DNA from 2 places in the Micromonospora sp. NPDC048063 genome. Region 2 is predicted to be linked to the other one. Evidence: predicted binding sites of a transcription regulator. Region 2 holds the regulator's gene; the other holds the start of a gene.
What was found. Region 2 encodes HspR, which represses chaperone genes until heat shock. Its sites were predicted from a motif close to TTGAGTNNNNNNNACTCAA; they were not measured.
Positions count from the first base shown of each region.

Region 1: lon (endopeptidase La) is a predicted target of HspR. The motif match lies at 1,712-1,730, and genes of this name have one in related genera.

Region 1 is NZ_JBIDBG010000001.1:223,101-226,505, forward strand. Features, by position in the region: gene ACGFZ2_RS01060 (MDR family MFS transporter) at 1-683, opposite strand, end outside; gene ACGFZ2_RS01065 (Lsr2 family protein) at 1,082-1,429, opposite strand; gene lon (endopeptidase La) at 1,754-3,405, shown strand, end outside.
Region 2 is NZ_JBIDBG010000018.1:40,897-44,301, reverse strand. Features, by position in the region: gene ACGFZ2_RS28850 (cation:proton antiporter) at 1-329, shown strand, start outside; gene ACGFZ2_RS28845 (hypothetical protein) at 508-939, shown strand; gene ACGFZ2_RS28840 (hypothetical protein) at 1,097-1,306, opposite strand; gene ACGFZ2_RS28835 (heat shock protein transcriptional repressor HspR) at 1,501-1,941, opposite strand; gene dnaJ (molecular chaperone DnaJ) at 1,988-3,184, opposite strand; gene grpE (nucleotide exchange factor GrpE) at 3,268-3,405, opposite strand, start outside.

The sequences.
Region 1 (3,405 bases), on a different contig from region 2:
GCCAGCCCGGTGAGGGCGGTGAAGGTCAGGAAGACCCGGTCGCGCAGCACCGTGCCGAGCCCGCCGGAGTCGGCGCGGGTGAACTGCCCGACGGTGACCGGGGCGGGGCGCGACTCGGGCACCTTCAACCCGATCAGCGCGGCGGTGCCGAGCAGCACCGCCGCGTTGACCAGGAACAGCAGCAGCGGATCGGCGCGGACCAGCAGGCCGGCGACGGTCGCGGCGACGGCGAACCCGATGTTGATCGCCCAGTAGTTGAGCGTCAGGGCGCGCAGCCGGTCCCGCTCGCCCACCACGTCGATGATGGTGGCGGTGAAGGCCGGTCGGGCGACGCCGAGGAAGAGCCCGAGCAGGAGGGTGAGCGCCGCGACCGCCGTGGGGTGGTTGCTCAGGCCCAGCGACAGCGCCGCGGCGGCGGCGGCCACGTTGCCGGCCAGCATTGCCGGCCGCCGCCCCCACCGGTCCGCGACGACCCCGCCGAGCACGCTCCCCGCCGCGCTGCCGGCCCCGTGCAACCCGATCACCACTCCGGCGTACGCGGGGCTGAAGCCCCGCACCGAGACCAGGTAGACGCCGAGGTAGATGGCGACGAAGCTACCCAGCCGGTTGATCAGCGTGGCCGTCCAGAGGTACCAGAACGTGCGGGGCAACCCGCCGGCCGTCTGGCTCCACCAGCGCGTCATCCGCCACCCCCGAGATGCGTTTGCGTAATGCCCGACAAAGCTGTCGCTCATTACACTCCGGGGGTGCGACGGTCTCGGGTCGCGCGGGCACGAATCGTGGCGGTGATCACCCGCGCCCGGGGCCGCCCGGGTCGCCACCGGCCGCTTCGCCGCCTTGGGCGGGTCGCCGGTCCTCGGGCCGGATCCCGGTTCCGTCCGGTCGCGGGAATCCGCCCGGCGCGGTCACTCGGGGGTCGCCCGGCGATCCGTGGGGGCCGCTCGGCGAATGCGCCGCCCGCGAATGCGTCCGCCGCCGGATGCGGGCCGTGCGAATGGGCGGCCGTGGGAAAAGACCGGCGGGGCCCCGCTGATTCCGCAGCGTGACCCCGCGTGGACGCGAGCGTGAACCCGGCGCCAGGTCAGCGGTTCTTGTACGCCTCGGCGACCTCGACCGGGATGCGGCCGCGCTCGGAAATCTTGTAGCCGTTCTTGACGGCCCATTCCCGGATGGCCCGGTTCTGCTCCCGGTCCATTCCCGCGCCGCCCGGGGTGCCCGCCCGGCGGGGTGCCCGCCCGACGTCGACGGTGCCGCGCCCGATCCGCCGGCCAGCGCTGATGTACGGGTCGAGGGCCTTGCGCAGCACGCCCGCGTTCTCGTCGGAGACGTCGATGGTGTACGCCACGCCGTCCAGACTGAACTCGACGGTCCGGTCAGCCTTTCCGCCGTCGAGGTCGTCGGTCAGAACAGTGATTACTTTTCTCGCCATCGCCAATTACTCCCTGTGTGGGGCGGGGTGTGGTCAAAGTTTGACCTATCGCACCGCAATTGCGCAACAATACGCGTCGTTTTCATTTCGGCGGGTCGCGTTATCGCGGGAAATCGGCGCGGCCGGCGCAAAGGCGGGGGAGTTCGGGTGGCCAGCACGTCGGCGTGGCCGGCGAGCGCCGCGGCCTCGGCGCCGGTGCGTGAGTTGATGCTCCCGGACGCGCCAGGTGGCGCGGGGAAGTGGTCTGGGTCACAGTGCGGAACAAGGGGAACGCTTTGTTACTTGAGTTGGACACGCTCAACTCAACGCGATAGCAGGTGTTCGATGGCAACTCTTCCGGTACTGCCCCTGACCGACGCCGTGCTGCTGCCCGGCATGGTCATCCCGGTGACCCTCGACCCCACCACCCAGGCCGCTGTCGACGCGGCCCGCGCCACCGGCGAGGGCAAGCTGCTCGCCGTACCCCGCCTCGATGGCGAGTACGGCCCGATCGGCGCGGTCGCCACCATCGAGAAGGTGGGCCGGCTGCCCAGCGGCGAACCGGCCGCCGTCGTCCGCGGCCTCTCCCGCGCCCGGATCGGCTCCGGGGTCCCGGGACCCGGCGCCGCCCTCTGGGTCGAGGCGACCGAACTCGACGAGCCCGCCCCCGCCGGCCGCGCCCGCGAACTCGCCCGCGAGTACCGCGCCCTGATGACGTCCGTGCTCCAGCAGCGCGGCGCCTGGCAGGTCATCGACGCGATCGAGCGGATGACCGACCTCTCCGAGCTGGCCGACTCGGCCGGCTACGTCTCCTGGCTCAGCCTCGCCCAGAAGACCGAGCTGCTCGCCGCGCCGGACGTCACCGCCCGGCTGGAACTGCTCGTCGGCTGGGTGAAGGACCACCTGGCCGAGCAGGAGATCGCCGAGCAGATCAACACCGACGTCCGCGAGGGGCTGGAGAAGTCCCAGCGGGAGTTCCTGCTCCGCCAGCAGCTCGCCGCCATCCGCAAGGAACTCGGCGAGGACGAGCCGGACGGCTCCGCCGACTACCGCGCCCGCGTCGAGGCCGCCGACCTGCCCGAGAAGGTACGCGAGGCGGCGCTGCGCGAGGTCGGCAAGCTGGAGCGGGCCAGCGACGCCTCCCCGGAGGCGGGCTGGATCCGCACCTGGCTCGACACGGTGCTGGAGATGCCGTGGAGCACCCGTACCGAGGACAACACCGACCTGGCCGCGGCCCGCGCGGTGCTCGACGCCGACCACGCCGGCCTGGCCGACGTGAAGGACCGCATCCTGGAGTACCTCGCGGTGCGCAACCGGCGTGCCGAGCGGAACCTCGGCGTCGTCGGTGGCCGCGGCTCCGGCGCGGTGCTCGCCCTGGCCGGCCCGCCCGGTGTCGGCAAGACCAGCCTCGGCGAGTCGGTCGCCCGCGCGCTCGGGCGCAACTTCGTCCGGGTCTCCCTCGGCGGTGTCCGCGACGAGGCCGAGATCCGGGGCCACCGCCGCACGTACGTCGGCGCGCTGCCTGGCCGGATCGTGCGCGCCCTGCGCGAGGCCGGCTCGATGAACCCGGTCGTGCTCCTCGACGAGGTCGACAAGCTGGCCGTCGGCTACTCCGGCGACCCGGCCGCCGCCCTGCTGGAGGTGCTCGACCCGGCGCAGAACCACACCTTCCGCGACCACTACCTGGAGGTCGACCTCGACCTCTCCGACGTGCTCTTCCTGGCCACCGCCAACGTGGTGGAGGCCATCCCCGGCCCGCTGCTGGACCGGATGGAGCTGGTCACCCTGGACGGGTACACCGAGGAGGAGAAGGTCGCCATCGCCCGGGACCACCTGCTGCCCCGGCAGCGGGAACGGGCCGGGTTGACCGTCGAGGAGGTCGGCTTCGGCGACGACGCCCTCGCCCGGATCGCCGGCGAGTACACCCGGGAGGCCGGCGTGCGCCAGCTCGAACGGGCGCTGGCGAAGATCCTCCGCAAGGTCGCGGTGGCCCTGGC
Region 2 (3,405 bases):
CCGCGCTCGCGCTGGCCGTGATCACCATGGCGACGAAGACGCTCACCGGTTACCTGGCGGCCCGCCGGGTCGGCATCGCCGAACCCGGTCGCTGGCGGGCCGGCCTGACCCTGGTGCCCCGGGGAGAGTTCTCCATCGTCATCGCGGGGCTCGCGGTGGCCGCCGGCAGCGTCGATCCGAAGCTGGCGGCGCTCGCCACGGCGTACGTGCTGATCACGGTCGTGACCGGGCCGATGCTGGCGCGGCTGCCCGACTTCGCGTGGTTCAAGCGGTGGCTGCGGAGACGCGGCGCGGCCCAGCGGGCCCAACCGGTGCCGGCGCACGACTGACCGACGGCACCGTCCGGGCCGGGTCGACCGTACGGTCGGCCCGGCCCTCGCCCAACGGTTGTCGAATTGCCTCCGGCGGGGCCTACCGCCGGTGAACGCGCCGGGCTACCGTTTCGCCCCAGCAGCCAGAGGTCGCGGACGGCCTGAGCCCCCGCGGACGAGAGCGGAAGGTTGGCCGGTGAGCGTGCAGGAGTCGACGTTCCACGGCTTTGCCAACCCCGTCGATCCGACCCCCGCCGAGCTGCGCGCGTGGGCCTTCCAGCCCGACTCCGTGCCGCTGACCTCCATGCCGCCGGACTGGGACCTGCTGGTCTCCGGTGACCGGCTGGTGGCGGTGCTCTTCGACCTGGCGATGGACGCGACCTGCCCGGCCCGCCGGTTCGCCCTGCACTGCCTCTACATCTACGCCGCCGACGGCATCCGGACGAACTTCCGCGCCCACCCGAAGCGGCGCTTCCGGAAGCTGGTCGAGCAGGCCGAGCGGAACGGCGACGACCTGATACGCACCTGGGCGTACAACAGCCGGGCGCTGCTGGCCCGGCCGGAGCTCTTCGTCTACCGGGACTGGTGCGAGGGCGGCCTGGTCCGGGAGAACCGCCGCATCGCCTGAGCGCCCCACGCACCCGCACGGCGCACCCCCGGGCCCGCACTTCACAACGGCGAACGGGCCGGGACCCCCGCCTGGGACCTCTGGCGTCCCGGCCCGCCTCCGGACGGCGAACGGGCCGGGACCCCCCGTGGGTCCCGGCCCGCACGTCGGCGGAACGTCAGTGTTCCGATCCGCCCTGCTCGCGGCGTCTCGCCTCGTCGCGTCCCTGGTCGATGCCGTGGTCGACCTGGTCGGCGAACCTGCCGTTCTTGATCTCGTCGGTGAAGCGGCTCTCGGTGAACCGGTCGAATCTCTCCCGGACGTTCTTCGCCACCTCGTCGAGCCGGTCCTCGGTCTGCTGGGCAACCTTCCTCGCCGCTTCCGTCATGGCTCCCCCTGCCATCACAGTCCGGATTGAGATGGTTGGACCTGATTTTGAGGCTAGCGGATCCGGCGCCGTCCCCGCCGGGGAACCGGCAACCGCGGGCGCCTGCGGAGACGACGCACGTCCCGGGCGGTGGCGGCGGCGGAAAGACGACCGCGCCCGGCTGCGGGAGGGCGGCCGGGCGCGGTGAGGTGTCGTCAGCGGTCGGGGCCCCGCCGGGGACGCCAGACCACCAGCGCGGTGGAGGTGCGGTTGGTCGGGACGAGGTCGCTGCCCGGGAAGCGGGCCAAGGACTCCAGCTCGGCGATCCGGCGGTACGCGGCGTCCAGCTCCGCCTCCAGCCGGGCCACCCGCTGCTGGGCCTGCTCCAGCAGCCGCTCCAGCCCGATGATGCGCTTGACCCCCGCCAGGTTGATGCCGTCGTCCTGGCTGAGCCGCTGCACCTCGCGCAGCAGCACCACGTCCCGCACGCTGTAGCGGCGGCCACCGCCGGCCGCCCGGCCCGGCTGGACCAGGCCCAGCCGGTCGTACTGGCGCAGGGTCTGCGGGTGCATCCCCGCCATCCGTGCCGCCACCGAGATCATCAGCACCTTGGCCTCGTAGGCAGGGTCACCCGAACCGACGAACTCGTCCGACATCCCGCTCACCTCCGCGTGCACTCCACCGAGCCGACTGAACACCGGGTCAACTGAATCGACGCACCCGCGCGTCGAGATGTTCCCGGGCGGCCGGCGGGGTCTGCGCGGCGAAGCTCTCCAACGCCGTACGCGCCTCGTCGGACACCCGCGCGGGCACCACCACGTCGAGGGTCACCAGCAGGTCACCCGCCCGCCCGTCACGGCGGACCACCCCCTTGCCGCGGGCCCGCAGGATCCGGCCGCTCGGCGTGCCCGGCGGCACCCGCAGGGTCACCGCGCCGTCGAGGGTGGGCACCCGCAGGTCCGTGCCGAGCACGGCCTCCGCGAACGTGATCGGCACGGTCAGCGTGAGGTCGTCGCCCGTACGCCCGAACAGCTCGTCCGGTCGCACCTTGACGTGCACGAAGAGGTCCCCGGCCGGGCCGCCCCGCGCGCCGGGCTCGCCCCGCCCCGCCAGCCGGATCTTCTGGCCGTCGGCCACCCCGGCCGGGAAGCGGACGTTCAGCGTGCGGGTCTTGGTGACCCCGCCGGTGCCCTGACACTCCGGGCACTTCTCCTCCACGATCGTGCCCACGCCCTGGCAGTTGCGGCACGGCTCGGAGAAGCTGAACGACCCCTGGTTGCGGGTGGTCACCCCGGCTCCGTGGCACACCGGGCAGGTGCGCGGCTGGGTGCCGGGCTTGGCCCCGTTGCCGTGGCAGGTGTCGCAGACCCCCGGCGCGCGCAGCGTCAACGGGACGGTCACCCCGCGTACGGCGTCGCCGAAGTCGAGGGCCACCTCGGCCTCGACGTCCCGGCCCCGCGCCGGGCCCCGGGGTGCGGCCGGCCCGCCGCCGGGACCAGCGGCGCCGCCGGTGAAGATCGAACTGAACAGGTCCTGGAAGCCGGCCCCGCCGAAGCGGCGGTCGCCACCCCCACCGGCCGCGCCCCCGAACAGGTCGGAGACGTCGAACGGCATGCCGCCGGGCTGGCCGGCGCCACGGGCGTTGCGCCGGAACGCGCCCGAGCCGAACAGCGAGCGCAGCTCGTCGTACTCGCGGCGCTTGGCGTCGTCGCCGAGCACCGCGTACGCCTCGGAGGCGGCCTTGAAACGCTCCTCGGCCTTCGGGTCACCGGGGTTGTGGTCCGGGTGTGAATCCCGCGCCAGCTTCCGGTAGGCCTTCTTGATGTCGTCGCCGGAGGCGGCCTTGTCCACGCCCAGCACGGCGTAGAAGTCCTTCTCGATCCAGTCCTTGGAACTCACCGGTCCACCCCCTCCCTACCTGGGGACCGACCGTCCCGCCCACCCGTTCGGGGTGGGCGGGACGATCCGGTCGTCGTTGCGCACTACTCCGGGTCGGCGACCGCGACCATGGCGGGTCGCAGCAGCCGCTCCCCGACCTGGTAGCCCCGGCGCATCACCTGCACGCAGGTCGGCTCGGTGACGTCGGCCGAGGTCTGGTGGGCCACCGCCTCGTGCCGGGT